Regions from separate parts of the Geobacillus sp. YF-1 genome, predicted to be linked through region 1. Evidence: riboswitches for the same ligand, from Rfam matches in the RefSeq annotation. Region 1 holds a riboswitch; each other region holds the start of a gene.
What was found. Region 1 has a riboswitch for S-adenosylmethionine ahead of ACTVIM_RS14825 (methionine ABC transporter ATP-binding protein). Riboswitches for the same ligand answer to the same signal wherever they lie in the genome.
Positions count from the first base shown of each region.

Region 2: it holds a riboswitch for S-adenosylmethionine, as region 1 does, so the genes downstream of both, metK (methionine adenosyltransferase) here and ACTVIM_RS14825 (methionine ABC transporter ATP-binding protein) in region 1, are expected to answer to the same signal.
Region 3: it holds a riboswitch for S-adenosylmethionine, as region 1 does, so the genes downstream of both, ACTVIM_RS04415 (methionine biosynthesis PLP-dependent protein) here and ACTVIM_RS14825 (methionine ABC transporter ATP-binding protein) in region 1, are expected to answer to the same signal.
Region 4: it holds a riboswitch for S-adenosylmethionine, as region 1 does, so the genes downstream of both, mtnK (S-methyl-5-thioribose kinase) here and ACTVIM_RS14825 (methionine ABC transporter ATP-binding protein) in region 1, are expected to answer to the same signal.

Region 1 covers NZ_CP199850.1:2,984,100-2,988,975, forward strand. The annotation lists gene ACTVIM_RS14815 (MetQ/NlpA family ABC transporter substrate-binding protein) at 107-955, opposite strand; gene ACTVIM_RS14820 (methionine ABC transporter permease) at 972-1,640, opposite strand; gene ACTVIM_RS14825 (methionine ABC transporter ATP-binding protein) at 1,630-2,658, opposite strand; SAM riboswitch class I at 2,835-2,944, opposite strand; gene ACTVIM_RS14830 (hypothetical protein) at 3,019-3,366, opposite strand; gene ACTVIM_RS14835 (thioredoxin family protein) at 3,514-3,828, opposite strand; gene ACTVIM_RS14840 (toprim domain-containing protein) at 3,825-4,184, opposite strand; gene ACTVIM_RS14845 (YusG family protein) at 4,278-4,514, opposite strand; gene gcvH (glycine cleavage system protein GcvH) at 4,588-4,876, opposite strand, start outside.
Region 2 covers NZ_CP199850.1:2,787,280-2,792,155, reverse strand. The annotation lists gene ACTVIM_RS13825 (aKG-HExxH-type peptide beta-hydroxylase) at 1-419, shown strand, start outside; gene pckA (phosphoenolpyruvate carboxykinase (ATP)) at 613-2,199, opposite strand; SAM riboswitch class I at 2,386-2,500, shown strand; gene metK (methionine adenosyltransferase) at 2,622-3,836, shown strand; gene ACTVIM_RS13810 (gamma carbonic anhydrase) at 4,032-4,562, opposite strand; gene ACTVIM_RS13805 (tetraprenyl-beta-curcumene synthase family protein) at 4,768-4,876, shown strand, end outside.
Region 3 covers NZ_CP199850.1:861,577-866,452, reverse strand. The annotation lists gene ACTVIM_RS04425 (hypothetical protein) at 87-356, shown strand; gene metC (cystathionine beta-lyase) at 418-1,596, opposite strand; gene ACTVIM_RS04415 (methionine biosynthesis PLP-dependent protein) at 1,600-2,703, opposite strand; SAM riboswitch class I at 2,905-3,015, opposite strand; gene ACTVIM_RS04410 (alpha/beta hydrolase) at 3,201-3,929, shown strand; gene ACTVIM_RS04405 (YjcG family protein) at 3,967-4,488, shown strand; gene ACTVIM_RS04400 (GNAT family N-acetyltransferase) at 4,492-4,876, shown strand, end outside.
Region 4 covers NZ_CP199850.1:929,238-934,113, forward strand. The annotation lists gene ACTVIM_RS04700 (sugar ABC transporter substrate-binding protein) at 1-91, opposite strand, end outside; gene mtnA (S-methyl-5-thioribose-1-phosphate isomerase) at 78-1,145, opposite strand; gene mtnK (S-methyl-5-thioribose kinase) at 1,216-2,406, opposite strand; SAM riboswitch class I at 2,492-2,660, opposite strand; gene ACTVIM_RS04715 (carbon-nitrogen family hydrolase) at 2,754-3,569, opposite strand; gene ACTVIM_RS04720 (pyridoxal phosphate-dependent aminotransferase) at 3,669-4,844, shown strand.

The sequences.
Region 1 (4,876 bases):
CAAGCCGCTGACCCACCGTTATCGTGCGCTGCATGGCTTCATCATTTCGCCGCCCGTTGCCATGTTAGAACCGCTGACGAAAAATAACGGGAGCGAACCGCTCCCGTTATTGATTGTTTTGCGCCGCTGGAATGACGGCACCGTGGTATTTTTCTTTGATGAAATCTTGAATTTCTTTCGATTGCAGCACTTCGACCAATGTTTTGATTTCCTTCCGGTTTTCATCGCCTTTGCGCACGGCGACAATGTTCACATACGGATTGTTTTTCGGCGACTCCACAGCGATCGGGTCTTTCGCCGGATCCAAGCCGGCGTCCAGCGCATAGTTGGCATTGATCAGCACCGCATCGCCTTCGCCGTTTTTGTAAATTTGCGGCAGCAGCCCAGCGTCGACATCGGCCTTAAACTTCAAATGCTTCGGATTTTCGACGATGTCGTTCACCGTCGCTTTCGTTTTATCGACGCCCGGTTTCAGTTTAATGAGCCCTTTTTCTTGCAGCATTGACAAAATACGGCCGTGGTCGGCGACCGAGTTGCTCATGATGATCGTTGCGCCGTCCGGCAGCTCTTCGATGCTTTTGTATTTTTTCGAGTACAAGCCGATCGGCTCAATATGGATGCCACCGGCGTTAACGAATTGGTAGCCATGCTCTTTCATTTGCGACTCTAAATAAGGAATGTGTTGGAAGTAGTTGGCATCAATTTCTTTGTCGGCCAACGCTTTGTTCGGCAAAATATAGTCTTGGAACGTAATGATCTCCAAGTCAATGCCTTTTTTCTTCAAAATCGGTTTCGCTTTTTCCAAAATTTCCGCATGCGGCACGTTCGAGGCGCCGACTTTCAGTTTTACCAATTTGCCGTTGCCACCCTCATCGGCGGCGTTGTTGTTGCCGCCGCAAGCCGCCAAGGCGAACACCAAGACGGAAGCGAACAGCACGCCAAGCCATTTTTTCATCGATTTTTTCCTCCTTTTATCGTTTATCTATTTTGGAAGTGACAATGTCACCGATCCACTGAATGACAAAGACAATCACAAGCACCAACACGGTCGCGACAAACGTCACATCGTTATGGCTGCGCTGAAATCCTTCCAAATACGCCAAATTCCCAAGTCCACCGGCGCCGACAACGCCAGCCATCGCCGTATAGCCGACAAGCGACACCGCGGTGACGGTAATCCCCGAGACAAGGGCTGGCAACGATTCCGGCAAAAGCACCTTCCAAATGATCGTCCACGTCGAGGCGCCCATCGCCTGCGCCGCTTCAATGACCCCTTTGTCAATTTCGCGGAGGGCGATCTCAACCATGCGGGCGTAAAACGGCGCCGCACCGATGATGAGCGCCGGCAGCGCCGCGTTGGCGCCGAGCATCGTCCCGACGAGCCATTTCGTAAACGGAATAAGCAAAATGATCAAAATAATGAACGGAATGGAGCGGAAAATGTTGACGAACGCCGCGATGACCGTATTGGCCAGCCGGTTCTCCCATAGGTTTCCCTTTGCCGTTAAAAATAACAGCAGCCCAAGCACCACTCCGAGGACGAACGTGGCGGCGACCGCCATGCCGGTCATGTACAGCGTCTCGACCGTTGCCGCCCACATCGTTTCCCATTGCACGTTCGGCAGGAGGTTAGCGAGCATCGTGAATCACCTCCACCGCCACTTGTTGGTCTTGAATATAGTCGAGCGCCCGACCGATTTCATCCGCCGCCCCGTCGATGTGCACAAACAGCACGCCGTAGGCGCCTTGATGGGTTTGTGAAATTTTTCCTTGCAAAATGTTGACATCAACAGCAAATTGGCGGACGACTTGCGTAATGAGCGGCTGTCCAGCGGCGGCGCCGACAAACGTCAACTGCGCGATCACCCCGTTCGGGTATTGGCCGAACAGATGCGAGACAGCTTCTTCGGTTTCCTCCGGCTCGACCAGCTGCTTGACGAACCGTTTCGTAATCGGCTGCTGCGGGTTCCGGAACACGTGCAGCACGTCGCCTTGTTCGACGATTTTGCCGCTTTCCATCACCGCGACGCGGTCGCAAATTTTGCGAATGACGTGCATTTCATGGGTGATGAGCACGATCGTCAGCCCGAGCCGCTTGTTGATGTCAACGAGCAAATCCAAAATCGCGTCCGTCGTCTGCGGATCGAGGGCGGACGTCGCCTCATCGCAAAGCAGGACTTTCGGATTGTTGGCGAGCGCCCGCGCGATGCCGACCCGCTGCTTTTGCCCGCCGCTCAGCTGCGACGGATACGCCTCTTCCCGCCCGGTGAGACCGACAAGCTGGATGAGCTCATCGACGCGCTTTTGCCGTTCCTCTCTCGGAACACCGGCGATCTCGAGCGGAAAAGCGATATTTTCCCTGACGGTGCGCGACCAAAGCAAGTTGAAATGCTGGAAAATCATGCCGATTTCCTGACGGGCGTTTCGAAGCTCCCGACCTTTCACGCGCGCCATGTCGCGGCCGGCGACGATCACCCGACCGCTCGTCGGTTTTTCCAATCCGTTTAACAGCCGAATGAGCGAACTTTTTCCGGCCCCGCTGTAGCCGATAATTCCAAAAATTTCTCCTTCGCGAATCTCAAGCGACACGTTGTCAACGGCTGTCACCGCACCGTTGGCCGCTTGGTATACTTTCGTCACCTGTTCAAGGGTGATCATCGTTTCACCTTCCTTTCTTGCCGTGCGCTTCCCGTTCGCCAGCAGGCGCAAGCCCCGCCGCCGAGCGCGCCCGCGCAAGCAGCCGAAGCGGGCTGTTCACGCCCAGCGCCCAAGCAAGCGCAAAAAGAAAACCTTTCTGCCCGCGGAGAACAGAAAGGTATTGTCTACCATTCCGTCTCTTATCTCTCAAAGCAGGCTGCTTTGTGTGAATTGGCACCATTTCAGCGCAAGCGCTGACGGTTGCCGGGCTTCATTGGGCACATCCCTCCACCTCTCTTGATAAGAGCGCAACGCGAATGTATTCAATTTGGTTACGAATGTGATTGTATCATCGGATGTCGAATCGTGTCAACCCATTTTTTATCCGACATGCCGATACGGCTTGGCCAAATGGAGGAGCGACTCCAGCAGCAATAAATGGCGGAAGCTTCCCGATACGTGCACTTCTTGCAGCCGGACGAGCTGCTGCAGCTTCAGCTCACCGCTCAGCAAGGAGGCGAGCGCTTCCTTCGAACCGCGCACCGTCAACGTGTTTCGTTCATCGTTCTCGCACTCAACGATGGCCGGCTCTTTGCCAAGCAAGACGGAAGCGGCCTCCCCGTCGCTTTCAAACCGAACGCATAACTGCTCGTCCGGCAAAATCGGCAACAAATGACGCAACATTTGCATCCGCTCGATGAACCGTTCCACAAACTCACGCACTTCCATTGACCATCACCCCCATGTCCTTTGTTCTCTATTTCCATATGTGGGGGCAAGAATCCTTTACAAAAATCTCGACAGCCTGTTGACGAACGGACGCCGTTTTTGTCATTTCCCAAGAAATGTGTCAAACGGAGTCAAAAAAGGGGACAGTCAACGCGGCAGCCGGGCTTGCAGTTGCTCATACAAATCGGTGACGGAAGGGAACGCATACCATTTGCCGGCCATCGCTCCGTCAACAAAAAGAAGCAAGCATGGAACGCTGGAAATTTGCCACTCCACGGCCTGCTCGGGAATATAGTTGATATCCGTTTCGTAAAACGGCAACGTCGGGAATAGCTGCTCGATAATCACGAGCATCCGCCGCGCCAATTGACATGTGCCGCATAGCGGGGTATACAAATACAGCGCCAAAAGCGGCTCGTTCTCGATCGTTTTTCTGAGCTCATTGCGATCGATCGCGTTCACCCGCTTCCCCCCTTCATCAACCATTCCATGCGCACCTCAAAATCGGCGCGCAGCAACACTTGTGCCAAATGCCAAAGCGGAGCGGCCGCCACTTCCCGGTACGCCCGGTCAATATAAATATGTTCGGCTTCGGGAAACATGCGGCGAAACTGGCGGCGCAGCTTCTCCCCCGCCTCATCGGCGTCGGCAAGCACGTATACATCTTGGCCTTCGAACTCGTCGGCCAACTCTTCCAAGCGGGCATCGCTGATCGTCCCGTTCGTACACACGATCACGACCGGTTCATTCAACACCGCCGCCACCTTTTGTTTATCCGATCTCCCCTCGACGATGATCACCTTTTCCACTTGTCGCATATCCGCCCCACCTAACTCCACCAATGTTGCTCTATTGTATGATCGATGCGAGCCAAAGGTTGAAAAAAAGCAACGGCCATCCACCGTTGCCTTTCAACACCAGCCCGCTTCCCCGTCGCAGTCGACATATTTTTGCCCCGGCTCAACGGTAGCGGTCACGTCTTTGTAAACTTTTCCATTTTGCACTGTATAGCCGCTTTTTAACGGAACGGTCTCCGGAAGCGGAACATGGCCGATCAGCTCCCCTTCCGCATACAAATCAAGCGTGCGGCCGTTCCATTTGCCGATTACCCGATCGGTCACATCGATGCGCGCCGATTGCAGCGCCATCTTTCGCACCCCCTTGTTTCATTTCTTCCATATGTATAGGGTGCCCGAATTGAGCCGAAAATGACGGCCATGTTTATCCTTCCGTCACCATCGCTTCGTATTGTTCCGCTGTCAATAATTGGTCAATCTCACGGGTGTCGCTCGGTTTCACGACGATCATCCACGCTTTCTCGTACGGCGATTCGTTGACATACTCCGGATGATCGTTGAGCGCCTCGTTTACTTCGACGACCGTTCCGCTGACCGGCGCGTACAGCTCCGAGACGGTTTTCACCGACTCAACGCTGCCGAACGGCTCGTTCGCTTTCAGCTGCGCGCCCACTTCCGGCAGTTCGACAAAGACGATATCCCCCAACTCGGAT
Region 2 (4,876 bases), 200 kb from region 1:
GATTAGTATGGTTAAACCCTCAATCTGATTGGTCAATCATTGAATATGCAGAGGCCATTTATCATGAGTTTATCCACCAAAGTATCTTCTTGGATGATATGATTAACTGTATGTTTCCTAATGCTAATGAATGTGCAAAAGAAGAAGCTCTAGTTACATCAACCATCTTGAAAATCAAAAGGCCTTTAGACAGAGCATATCATGCTGCTGGAGTTTCTATAGGAATTATGCATCTTTATCACTTGTTTAATGATTCTAAAAATTCTGATAAGTATATGGATGATTTGCGGAAAACAGTTGAAGAAATAGAGGCAAGAACACAATTCTTGGGGGAACAGGGAGTAAAAACTTTAGAAATCATGCGCAAGTTCATTAATCATCCATCTTTTGATGACATTACGTATTCCTTACAGAACTAATGGCCATTGCGACAAATGAAAACACAGAAGCCCATTGCGTTTGATCGAGTCCGGTTGTTTTGAGGTTGTTTGAGGCGAATGAAACGGATCGACGTACAGAAATGCTTAAGGATTCAGTGTCGGAGTCCAAAGCAAAGGAAAGAAATAAAAAACAGCCGGACAGGGAACGGCTTCCTGTCCGGCTGGGGGTTCGTTATACGAGCGGTCCGCCGAGCTTTTCGATCGTTGGGTCGATATGAGCGAACTTTCGGAAGTTGGCGCGGAATTTTTCCGCCAGCTCTTTCGCCTGTCGTTCGTATGCTTGTTTGTCAGCCCATGTGTTTTGCGGGCGCAAGACGTCGTCCGGCACGCCGGGGACGTGCGCCGGGATGGCGAGGCCGAAGATCGGGTCGTGCACGGTTTCGACGTTGTCAAGCTCTCCTTCGACGGCGGCTTGCACCATCGCGCGGGTGTAGGCGAGCTTCATGCGGCTGCCGACGCCGTACGGCCCTCCTGTCCAGCCGGTGTTGACCAAAAAGACGCGGACGTTGTGCTCAGCGATTTTTTGCCCGAGCATTTCCGCGTATTCAACGGCCGGGCGCGGCAAAAACGGCGCGCCAAAGCACGTCGAGAACGTCGCTTCCGGTTCGGTGACGCCGCGTTCTGTGCCGGCGAGTTTGCTTGTGTAGCCGCTTAAGAAATGGTACATCGCCTGTTCGCGCGTCAGTTTGCTGATCGGCGGTAGAACGCCGAACGCATCGGCCGTCAAGAACACGATCGTGGACGGGTGGCCGGCGACGCTCGGGTCGACGATGTTTTTGATCGCTTGAAGCGGGTAGGCGGCGCGCGTGTTTTCTGTCAGCGTGCCGTCATCGTAATCTGGCACCCGCGTCGCGTCGTTGAGAATGACGTTTTCGAGCACGGCGCCAAAGCCGATGGCGTCAAAAATCTGCGGCTCTTTCTCGCGCGATAAGTTGATGCATTTCGCATAGCAGCCGCCTTCGATATTGAAAATGCCGCGGCTCGACCAGCCGTGTTCGTCATCGCCGATCAAGCGGCGGTTCGGATCGGTGGAGAGCGTCGTTTTCCCGGTTCCTGACAAGCCGAAGAAGAGGGCGACGTCGCCTTCCTGGCCGACGTTGGCCGAGCAGTGCATCGGCAGGATGCCTTGTTCCGGCAGCAAATAGTTCATCACCGAAAAGATCGATTTTTTCATTTCGCCGGCGTACTCCGTCCCGCCGATTAGGACGACGCGGCGTTCAAACGAGATGATGATGAACGCTTCCGAGCGCGTGCCGTCCACAGCTGGGTCCGCCTTAAAATTCGGCGCGCAAATGACGGTAAATTGCGGTTCATGCGCGGCGAGCTCTTCGGCGCTTGGCCGGATGAACAGCTGATGGACGAACAAGTTGTGCCAGGCGAATTCATTGACGACTTGAATCGGCAGCCGGGATTTCGGATCGGCGCCGGCAAAGCCTTTAAAGACGAACAGTTCCTCTTGTTTTAACAAATAATCGAGCACTTTGTCGTACAGTTTTTCAAACGTTTCCGGCGCCATCGGCTGGTTGACCGTTCCCCAGTCGACCGTTTGTTTCGTTGACGGCTCTTCGACGATGTATTTGTCTTTCGGCGACCGCCCCGTGTACTTGCCGGTCGTGACGGCGACGGCGCCGGTATGCGTCAGCCGGCCTTCCTTTCGCTGCAGCACTTTTTCAACGAGTTCCGCGACGGACAGTTGGTGGTGGACGTACGGTTTTTGCAGCAAGAGATCGAGTTTATTCGTCATATTGGCAATCCCCATGTTCAAAACCTGCCTTCTTTATTGGAATCACTTTTGAAAATAGTATAACACATTTTTATTAATAGTCCATACTAATTGTGAAGGTTTTTCGGACTTATTTTTCCTCATTTTTTGAACAATAAAAAAATGTTTTGTATGGTTGACTTCCGTTCGTTTGTTGCGATATGATAAGTCATTGAACGGATACTCTTATCCCGAGCCGGCGGAGGGACAGGCCCGATGAAGCCCAGCAACCGTCACAACTGTACATGTGTGAAATGGTGCTAACCTGTGGCAAGGCGCAGTCCTTGAACGATAAGAGTGAAAGGAAGCAATCCGATTGCAATGACCTTTCCTCACCGTGACAGGAAAGGTTTTTTTATATTGCCAAGGGAAACGAGTTCCGTATCGCCACATTACGTCAAGAGGAGGAAATGAGCCGAATGTCAGCCAAACGCCGCTTGTTTACTTCAGAGTCTGTAACCGAAGGACACCCGGACAAAATTTGCGACCAAATTTCCGATGCGATTTTGGATGCCATTTTGGAAAAAGACCCGAACGCCCGCGTTGCTTGTGAAACAAGCGTCACGACCGGGCTGGTGCTCGTGAGCGGGGAAATTACGACGTCGACGTACGTCGATATTCCGCGCATCGTCCGCGATACGGTTCGCGAAATCGGCTATACGCGCGCGAAATACGGATTTGACGCCGACACGTGCGCCGTGCTGACGTCGATTGACGAACAGTCGCCGGACATCGCGATGGGAGTGGATCGGGCGCTTGAGGCGCGCGAAGGTCAGATGACGGATGAGGAAATTGAAGCGATCGGCGCCGGCGACCAAGGGCTTATGTTTGGGTTTGCCTGCAATGAAACGGAAGAGCTGATGCCGCTGCCGATTTCGCTCGCCCACCGTTTGGCGCGCCGCTTGGCGGAAGTGCGCAAAACGGACGTGTTGCCGTATTTGCGTCCCGATGGCAAAACGCAGGTGACGATCGAATACGATGAAAACGGCAAACCGGTGCGCGTCGACACGATCGTCGTTTCTGCGCAACATCATCCGGACATTACTCAAGACCAAATTGAACGTGACATTAAAGAACATGTCATCAAGCCGGTGGTTCCGACGGAGCTGTTGGATGAGAACACGAACTACTTCATTAACCCGACCGGCCGATTCGTCATCGGCGGTCCGCAAGGGGATGCCGGGCTGACAGGACGGAAAATCATCGTTGACACGTACGGTGGCTACGCCCGTCATGGCGGCGGCGCGTTCTCGGGCAAAGACCCGACGAAAGTCGACCGCTCGGCGGCGTATGCGGCCCGCTATGTCGCGAAAAACATTGTCGCGGCCGAGCTCGCCGATAAGTGCGAAGTGCAGCTCGCCTACGCGATCGGCGTCGCCCGCCCGGTCTCGATTTCGATCGATACGTTCGGCACCGGCAAGGTGTCTGAAGACATTTTAATTGAAGTCGTGCGCAACAACTTCGACCTTCGTCCGGCCGGCATCATTAAAATGCTTGACTTGCGCCGTCCGATTTACAAACAAACGGCCGCTTACGGCCATTTCGGGCGCACGGACATCGACTTGCCGTGGGAGCGCACCGACAAAGCTGCCTTGTTGAAAGAGCAAGCGCTGGCGTTGGCGAGCAAGCAATAAAGAAACAAGAGGGTGGCCTGCAGGCGATAGCTGGCCGCCCTCTTGTTCGTTTTCATGGCTCGCTTGCTTCGAAAAAGAAGCGTGGTTTCGCCAAGAAGGCGCGGCTGGCCTTGATGGCGCATCCGGACTTTGTTCTTCTGGCGGTTCGGGTGCGTCCCGTCGCGCGGCTTGGCGACCGAGCAAGAAGCCGGCCCGTTACGGCCGGTTGGTCCGTTGCTGCTGGAGCGCCTTGTAATATTGTCCTTTTTCGACATATTCGCGGCGAATGCGTTCCATTTCACGGAAATCGTCCTCGGTCAGCTCGCGCACCACTTTCGCCGGCCGTCCGAGGGCGAGCACGTTCGGCGGGATGGTTTTGCCGGGGGGCACCAAGCTGCCGGCACCGATAAACGCGCTTTCGCCGATTTCGGCGCCATCGAGGATGATCGATCCCATGCCGATCAAGGCGTTTTTGCGAACGATGGCGCTGTGCAAAATGACTTGATGGCCGACGGTCACGCCGTCTTCAATGATGAGCGGATTGTTTGGACTTTGATGCAAAATTGAGTTATCTTGGATATTGACCCGGTTGCCGATGATCGTCGGCGCCACGTCGCCGCGGATGACGGTGTGAAACCAGACGCTCGTCTCCTCGCCGATCGTGACATCGCCGGTGATCGTCACATAGTCGGCGATGAAGGCGGATGGAGCAATGATTGGCGTTTTGCCTTTGTACGGATAAATCATCGTCGTTCGTTCCTTTCTATGGCAATCTTGTTCATCAAGTATTGTACAACGGTATCCCGCTGTTTTGCACGCGCTTGTCGATGTGAATGATGTAGTCTATGTGTCCCCGCTCGCCGATGAACGCGCACTGCGGCGGTTTGCGAAGGCGGTGGGGCTGGCAATACTAATAGACAAAGCATTGTTTTTGCGCCCGAGGTGAGCCCGATTGAAGATCCCGACCCATCCGATTGCATTGCTGAAAATGGTGTACCGTGACGTGTTTCCGCTTGTCCACCGCGAACTGGCCTGCTGGCGGCGCCGAGCCGAGCAAATCC
Region 3 (4,876 bases), 1.4 Mb from region 1:
AACGGCGCTGGATGGTTTCGTATTGCCCAGTGGCGCGGCGGCGCTATTCTTCGGCGAAGGCTGCCGTTTTGACGGGAGGCGCGGGGATGGTGTGCTGTTTACGGCCGAGCGAAGGCGCTCCATGGCGGTTTCGTGCTGAGGGGGAATGGGCGTCAACCGCTGCGCTGTACGCAGTGGTTCCCCCTCCGTTTTGCGATGACAACGTTGAACGATTGGAGCGCCCTCGGCATCGGCCGGCGGAAAAACGGCGGCACGGCGACAGACGGGGCTTTGGTTCACCGTCTTTTCACGCTTTGTGTGATGACCATGTTCACCACTTCCGGGCGCGGCCGGCGTTGGCACTGGCGCAGGGATAGATTTGCGTGATGACCATTTCATCACTTCCCCCACGACAACGGAGCTTTCGTTCGCCGCCTTTTAGCGCGCCGAAATCGACGGCCGTTCTTTCACAAACGACAGCGCCTGCTCAACATCGGCGATCAGATCGTTGACATCCTCAAGTCCGACGCTCAGCCGCAGCAAGCCGTCGGTAATGCCGCGCCGCAGCCGCTCTTCCTTCGGCATGGCGGCGTGCGACATTTTCGCCGGGTGCGACAAAATCGATTCGACCGCCCCAAGGCTGACGGCGAACACCGGCAGGCGGACGTGGCGGACGAACGTCCGGGCCGCTTCTTCATCGGCCAAGCGGAACGACAGCACAGCGCCAAACCCCGCCGCTTGGCTGCGTTGAATGTCATGGCCCGGATGGTTCGCCAATCCCGGATAATATACCTCTTCTACTTTCGGATGGCGGAGCAAATACTCGGCGATGGCCATGGCCGATGCGGACGACTGTTTCAGGCGAACGTGAAGCGTTTTTAGCCCCCGAAGCACAAGCCACGCGTCTTGGACGCCGAGGACGGCGCCAAAGGCGTTTTGCCATTTGTACAGCTGTTTGCCAAGCTCCTCGTCTTTCACGACCGCCAGTCCGGCGACGACGTCGCTATGGCCGGCTAAAAACTTCGTCGCGCTGTGGAGGACAACGTCGACACCGAGATCCAACGGCCGCTGCAGCGCCGGGGTCATGAACGTATTATCCAAAAACGTCAAACAGCCGTGCGCTTTCGCCAGCTCGACGACAGCGCGAATGTCGGTCACTTTTAACAGCGGGTTGGACGGCGTTTCCATATAAATGACTTTCGTGTTCGGCCGGATGTTTTCCGCCACCGCCTTGAGATCGGTCATATCGACGAACGTATAGTCAATGCCAAACCGGCTCAGCACTTCGGTGACGATCCGGTACGTGCCGCCGTAGACGTCTTCGGTTACGAGCACATGGTCGCCTTTGGACAGGAGCAACAACGCCGTGGAGATGGCGGCCATGCCCGAGGCGAACGCGAACCCGCGCACACCGCCTTCTAAGGCGGCGATCGTCTCCTCAAGCGCCTCGCGCGTCGGGTTGCCGGAGCGGCTGTAGTCGTATTTTCCGAATGAGTCGAAATCGAACTGATGGAACGTGGAGGCGTGCTGGATCGGCACGCTCACCGCCCCGGTTGCGCGGTCGACTTTCCATTCGTTATGGAGCAGTTTTGTCGAAAACGACCATTCCCGTTCCATCGCTCACACCTCTTTCATGTTTTTGAACGCTTGCGCCAAGTCGGTGATTAAATCATCGGCGTGCTCAATGCCGACCGAGAAGCGGAGCAGCCGGTTGCAGACGCCGTTTCGGATGCGGATGTCTTCCGGAATGTCCGCGTGCGTCTGTGTCGCCGGATACGTGATAAAGCTTTCAACCCCGCCTAGGCTTTCCGCGAACGTAATAAGGCGCAAGCTTTTTAAAAATCCGTTCACCCACTTTTCATCGGCAATCCGGAACGACAGCATCCCACCTCTTCCTGGATATAAGACGTCGGTCACATCTTCATGTTCGCGCAAAAAGGCGCTGATGCGCTTGGCGTTTTCTTCATGCTGGCGCATCCTTAGCGCCAACGTTTTCATCCCGCGGATCAGCAGCCAAGAGTCAAACGGGGACAAGACGGCGCCGATGGCGTTATGGTACTCGGCCAAGCGTTGACAAAGCGCTTCTCCCTTGGCGACGACCAAGCCGGCCAACACATCGTTATGGCCGCCTAAATATTTCGTGGCGCTGTGGAGGACGATATCGGCTCCTTGTTCAATCGGGCGCTGGAGCACCGGAGTGTAAAACGTGTTATCCACGATCAACAATAGCCCGTGCCGTTGGGCAAGCTGGGCGACCGCGGAAATATCGGTCTCGTGCATCAGTGGGTTTGTCGGCGTTTCCAAGAAAATCGCCTTCGTTTTTTCGCTGATACACGCTTCCACCGCATTGAGATCGGTAAAATCGACATAATGGAACCGAAGACCGTACTTGCGCCAGCCGCGCTCAAACAAACGGTACGTGCCGCCGTAAAGGTCGGCCGATACGAGAAACTCATCTCCGCTCTCAAACAAGGCGAGCACCGTCTGAATGGCGGCCATGCCGGAGCTGAACGCATAGCCTTGATCGCCGCCTTCCAGCTTCGCGATCGCCTCCTCAACAATTTTGCGCGTTGGATTGCCGGTGCGGATGTAGTCAAACCCGGTCGATTCCCCGATGCCGGCATGGCGGTAGGCGGTCGAAAAATAGACGGGCGGGTTGACCGTTCCTGTCACGGTTTCGCTCCGGTTTCCGATTTGCGCTAACAACGTCTCCAGTTTCTCCATCTCATCTCTCTCCTTCTGTAAAAAAATTCCTCTTGCCCAACGACCGGCGGCCGCAGCGCCCAAACACTTCGCTGCTTGTCTCGACAGCCGAGCGCTTCGCTGCCGCCCCGACTCACAGGTCGGCAAAACGGCCGCCGAAACAAAGGAAAATAAAAAAAGTCTTCCAAGAAGAAGACTTTTCCATACACATGGTCATGCTTCTTCTTATCTGCCGAATTGAATGCTCAATTCGCTGGATTTAGCACCTGGCCGCCGGGCGGCTGGTTGCTGAAGCTTCATTGGGCCAGTTCCCTCCGCTTCTCTCGATAAGAACAGGATGGGTATTCAATTTTGTTGCAATTTTATTTATTAAGAAATGTAACGCATTCCAGCGGTTTTTGCAAGTCTTTTTTTCGCTGCGCATCACTCGGCAAATTCACAAAAAATTCGAGCCCTTGATTAACATTTTTTGTACAAATATGTTACAATAACAGATGAACTTGCGCTTTCACTGGAGGATGGTCATGACAGCAGGAACGATGCGCGATTACGCGCTATATAGCGGGGAGCTTCAGGAGAAAATCGAACTGCTCGTCTATTTGCCAAGCAATTTTTCCCCGCTTTACAAATATTCTTTATTAATCGCTCAAGATGGCAAAGATTACTTTATGTACGGAAAAATGAAAACGGCTGTCGAAACGTTAATGGCCAACGGCACGATTGACCGCACGATCGTCGTCGGTATTCCGTATCGGAATGTAAACGACCGCTATGAAAAGTATCATCCATCGGGAACGAAGCACGGAGCGTATCTCCGCTTTCTAGCCCATGAACTCGTGCCGTTTTTGGACCGCGAACTGCCGACGTATCAAATGGGCAAAGGCCGGGCGCTCATCGGTGATTCGCTCGGCGGGACCGTATCGTTGACCGCCGGACTGTTGTATCCGCATACATTCGGAAAAATCGCCATGCAGTCCCCCTACATCGATGATTCGCTCTTGGCGCTCATTCGCTCATTCCGCGATCCGTCGCTGCTCGCCATTTACCATTCCGTCGGCTCGGAAGAAACGGCTGTAAAAACGACAGACGGACAAGTGCGCGACTTTGTGACCCCGAATCGAAAGGCGCGAGATTTGTTGGTCGAAAAAGGGTTTGCCTATACGTACCATGAGTTTGCCGGCGGCCATGCGTGGACGCATTGGCAGCCCGATGTGCCTCGGGCGCTATCGACGATTTTGACGCTGTAGCCGTCCAACGATAACCATCTCAAGGAGGGGAATTGAAATGAAATACGGCATTGTCATCTTTCCGTCCAAACGAATCCAAGATTTCGCCAACTCCTACCGGAAGCGGTATGACAGCCATTACGCCCTCATCCCGCCGCACATTACATTGAAATATCCGTTTGAGGCGGACGAGGAGAAGTTGAAGGCGATGGCAAAGGAGCTGCATCGCATCGCAGCGAAAACGCCTCCAATTCCGATCAAAGTGACGAAATTCAGCTCGTTTTACCCGACCAGCAACGTCATTTATTTGAAAGTGGAGCCAAACGACGTGCTTGAACGCCTTCATGAGCAGCTGCACAGCGGCTTGTTTTCCGGGCAGCCGGAGTTTGTGTTCGTGCCGCACATTACGATCGGCCGGGACTTGCCGAGTGGCGAATATGCGGATGTATACAGCCAGCTGAAGCTGCAAGACGTCCATTTTGAGGAAACGGTCGATCGCTTCCATCTCCTTTATCAGCTGGACAACGGGTCGTGGACCGTCTACGAGACGTTTATCGTCGGAGGAAAGGAAACGGTGTAGCCGATGAACATCGCCATTGGAACGAGCAAAGACCGGCCCCTTTATGAAGACGCGTTGCGCGTCCGCCGCCTTGTCTTCATCGAGGAACAGCACGTGCCGGAGGAAGAAGAAATCGATCAGTTTGAAGATGACGCCTTTCATCTCGTTTTATATGATGGTGACATCCCGGTCGGTGCCGGACGTCTTCGTTTCATCGACGAAGGGGTCGGCAAAATCGAACGCATTTGCGTCTTGCCTTCCTACCGAGGGCGGGGAGCTGGCCGCATGGTCATGGAAGCCATCGAGCAGCTGGCGACATCAAAAGGGGCGAAAAAAGTGAAGCTAAACGCCCAGACGCACGCGGAACCGTTTTACCAAAAGCTCGGCTATACAACCGTGTCCGATGTAT
Region 4 (4,876 bases), 1.4 Mb from region 1:
TGGCATCTTGCTCGTTCGTGCAGCCGGTTAAGATGGAAAACACCGTAAAGAAAAGAAGAAAAAGAGGTGATAAGGCTTTAAATCGTTTCATACTGCTCCTCCTTTGCGAATAACGATGGCAGCGCCGTTTCGTAATGGCCGCGGACGATGCCTTTTTCGGTAATGATGGCGGTAATGAGTTCGTTTGGTGTCACGTCAAACGCCGGGTTGTACACGTTGACGCCTTCCGGGGCGATGCGCACACCGGCGAGATGGGTCACTTCGTCCGGATGGCGCTCTTCAATCGGGATGTCCGCCCCTGTTTTTGTCTTGATGTCGATCGTAGACAGCGGCGCGGCGACGTAAAACGGAATGCCGAACGATTGAGCGAGCAAAGCGAGGCCGAACGTGCCGATTTTGTTCGCCGTGTCGCCGTTTCGCGCGATCCGGTCGGCGCCGACGATGATGGCGTTAATATGTTTCGCCTTGATCGTTTGCGCCGCCATGTTGTCGGTGATGAGCGTCACATCGACGCCCGCCTGCATGAGTTCCCATGTGGTCAGGCGCGCCCCTTGCAAAACGGGACGTGTCTCAAGGGCGTAGACGGACAGCTCGATTCCTTTTTCTTTCGCCAAATAAAATGGAGCAAGCGCCGTTCCGTAGCGGGCGGTGGCGATCGAACCGGCGTTGCAAATCGTCATCACCCGGTCGCCCGGGCGGAAAAGGGACAAGGCGTATTCGCCGATGCGGCGGCACACATCCTCATCTTCGATTTGGATGCGGATCGCTTCGTGAATGAGCGTTGTTTTCGCTTCGTTGACGGAAGCGGCGCTGTTGGCGGCGGCGACGAGCCGATCGAGCGCCCAAAACAAGTTGACGGCCGTCGGGCGCGCGCTCGCTAAGTAGTCGCGGTCTTGTTGCAAGCGGCGCTGAAATTCGTCCACCGCTTCGGTTTCATAGCGCGAGGCGGCGAGCGCCAAGCCATAGGCGGCCGTGATGCCGATCGCCGGCGCCCCGCGCACTTTCAACGTCGCGATCGCCTCATGGACGTCTTCGAGCGTATGCAAGTCGATGTATTCGGTGACCGATGGCAGTTTTTGCTGGTTTAAAATCGTGATATGCGTCTCACGCCATTCGACAGAGCGCGGGATGGCAAATGAGTTCATCGTCGTCTTCCTTTCTCGGTTGATCGATTGGCCCAAGCTGGCGTTGGACGGCCGGCCCGGGCAGAGGGTGTCATCGTTCCGTTTCGATAAACAGGCGGCGGAAGCCGTCCGTTCCCGCCAGTTCGGCGCGCTCAACGATCAGGCGGCGGCCAAGGCGGAGCGCGTGCCGTTTCGCGGCGAGCCGTTCGTCTTTTTGTTCAATGCCGTCGAGATCCGCCACATGGGCGAGGCCGATCGTCCGGCGGATGACTTCGCAGCCGGCAAAACCGACGGCGTCAATGAACGCTTGCCGCAGCACCTCATCAAGCAGTCCGGGCGTCGCGGCGTACGTTTCGACGCTTTCCGTCTGCCACAGCTCAGCGAAAATGGACGTAAACACCTTCCATGTTGAGTCGATGTGAACAAAGAGCGGTTGACGCTCCGCTTCAGGACGGGACAACGCATTTAACAGCAAATTGGCGAAAAATTGGCCAAGGTCAAACCCGATCGGGCCGTAAAAGGCGAATTCCGGGTCGATCACTTTCGTTTCGTCGTCGCTGGCGAAAATGCTGCCAGTGTGTAAGTCTCCGTGCAGCAGCACATCCGCTTCAGTCAAAAACTTGCGCTTCAGCTTCGCCGCTTCGAGGCGGAGGCGGTCATCTTCCCAAAGCGCTTCAACGTCTGGGCGCAATTCGTCCTCAAAGTTGTTCGTGTCATGGTCGAAAAACGGATCGGTGAAGACGAGATCTTCCGTAATTTTGCATAGCTCTGGATTGACAAAGCTTTGCGCCAACTTCTTTTTCTCTTGTTGGTTCATGCCGAAATCAGACGTGTAAAACGCCGTTTTGGCGATGAATTCGCCGATATGCCGGGACAACAGCGGGTACGTTTTCCCTTCGATCAGCCCTTTGCGCGCGATTTGCAAGCGAGACAAATCTTCCATTACCGTGATGGCGAGCGATTCGTCGGAATAATAGACTTTTGGGACGTATTGCGGCACATAGCTGGCAAACGTGCGCAGCGCGTTGCTTTCAATGACCGCGCGCTTTAACGTAAGCGGCCAGCTTTCCCCGACGACTTTCGCGTACGGCAGCGCTTGTTTGATGATGACGCCTTGCTTTGTTGCTTGGTCGACGATATGGAAAACAAGGTTCAAGTTTCCGTCGCCGATCTCGCGGCAGGCAAGCGGCGCCCCGTCGCGGAACAAGCCGAGGCGGACGGCGAGGGCGGTCGCTTTTTGTTCGGTGAGCGGTTCGTAAACAGCTGATTGGACAATCGTCATTTTCACGTTCCCCCTTTACGTTTTGGCAAATGAAAAAGCCTCTTTCGCATACGGAAAGAGGCTTGAAGATTATTTGTCTTCACGCCTCTTATCTTTCAGAAAGACAGCGGTCTTTCTGTTGGACTTAGCACCGTGCCCTGCGGAAGCGGGTCGCTTCCGGCGCCGCCCTTGGCGTGCGCCCTATCTCACGATAGCATTACGGTCGGTTGCTGGGCTTCATTGGGCCAATTCCCTCAGCCAACTCTTGATAAGAGTACCGGTCTGGCTATTGAGTTTTTGCAATTTTCGCGATGTTAACAATCGTTTGGTTGCTTGATTCGAATGATACAGGTTGGGCAGGCGGATTGTCAATACGTTTTGAAAAATTTTTTTGCCGCCTCGTCGTAATCGCGCGGCCGGCGGTCGGCAAACACTGGGATGCGCGCACGCACCTGTTTAACGAGCGCCGGGTCGATGTCCGCCAGAAGAACGCCCGGCTTTTCATCGGCCTCGGCGATGATTTCGCCCCACGGGTCGATGACGAGCGAATGGCCGGCAAAGACGTTGTTCGGGTCGCTTCCGGCCCGATTGCAAGCGATGACGTAGCATTGATTTTCAATCGCTCGCGCCATCAGCAGCGTCCGCCAATGGTGAAGGCGAGGAAGCGGCCATTCGGCGACGACAAACAGCACTTCCGCCCCGGCTAAAGCATGGACGCGAATCCACTCCGGAAAGCGGATGTCATAGCAAATGACTCCGGCGCACGACAGCCCGTCAAGCGAAAATAAGCCTGGCGCGTTTCCCGGCTGCAAATACAAATGCTCATCCATCAGTTGGAACAGATGAAGTTTGCTATATTCACTGACGATTTGGCCGCTTCGGTCGGCGACGATCATCGTGTTCGTCACACCGGCGGCGGTTTTTTTGGCGACTGAGCCGGCGACGAAATGGACGCCATATGTTTGCGCCAGGCGGGAGGCGAACGCTTTCGCCCGCCCGGCATCGTCATCGGCAATTTCGTCCAAGCGCGTCAAGTCATAGCCGGTCGTCCATAGTTCCGGAAGCACGACGATGTCGGCTCCTTCGTTGGCGGCGGATTGCACGGCTGTTTCGGCTTGCTGTTCGTTCGTTTGCGGATCGCCAAACGCGATATCGAGCTGGAGGCACGCGATGCGGATGGTCATTGTTTTTCACCCCAATGAAAAAATTTGCTTTACATTTTGCTTTTTACGATATATGATGTTGCACTAGAATTTCAAGAATTTTTCAAGAAGGTGTGGGCGATGACGATCGAATTTCCTTTTTCCGAACTGCTTGAACAGCTGCCGAAGCAGTTTTTTGCTTCGCTTGTCGCCAAAGTGGGAGAGAAAATCAAGGCCGGGCATGATGTCATTAATTTAGGGCAAGGCAATCCGGACCAGCCGACGCCGAAGCATATTGTCGAGGCGATGCAGCGGGCGGCGGCCAACCCGAAATACCATAAATACTCGCCGTTTCAAGGCTACTCGTTTTTGAAAGAAGCCGTTGCCGCCTTTTATGCACGCGAGTACGGAGTTGAGGTCGACCCGACCCGCGAAGTCGCCATTTTGTTTGGCGGCAAGGCCGGGCTTGTCGAGCTGCCGCTTTGCCTCGTCAACCCGGGCGATGCGGTGCTCGTCCCGGATCCGGGCTATCCGGATTACTGGTCGGGAATCGCGCTCGCCCGCGCGCGGATGGAAATGATGCCGCTTGTCGCCGAGCAGCAATTTTTGCCCGATTACAGCACCATTCCGGCGGCGGTTGCCGACCAAGCGAAACTGATGTTTTTAAACTATCCGAACAACCCGACCGGTGCGACGGCGACAAAAGAATTTTTCGCCGAGACGGTGGCGTTCGCCGCCAAGCACGGCATCGCCGTCGTGCACGACTTTGCCTATGGGGCGATCGGTTTTGACGGCAAAAAGCCGGTTAGCTTCCTCGAAGTTGACGGGGCGAAAGATGTCGGGGTGGAAATTTACACGTTTTCGAAAACGTACAATATGGCCGGCTGGCGCGTCGCGTTTGCCGTCGGCAACGAGCGGATCATTCGGGCGCTTGAGCTGCTGCAAGATCATTTGTACGTCAGCCTGTTCGGCGCCGTCCAAGAAGCGGCGGCCGCAGCACTTCTCGGCCCGCAAGATTGCGTCAACGAGCTTGTCGCGCTGTATGAAGCGCGCCGCAACGCCTTCATCGCCGCGTTGCGCGAGATCGGCTGGGAAGCACCGGCGCCGTCCGGGTCGTTTTTCGCCTGGCTCCCCGTACCGAAAGGGTGGTCGTCCGCCGAGTTTGCCGATGTGCTCCTTGAGCGGGCGCATGTCGCCGTCGCTCCGGGCATCGGCTTTGGCGAGCACGGCGAAGGGTATGTGCGCGTCGGCCTGTTGACCGATGAGGCGCGGCTCTGTGAAGCGGCCGAGCGGATCGGACGGCTCGGGCTGTTTTGAAAAAAATGATTGACAACGGCGGCAAAGGCTGT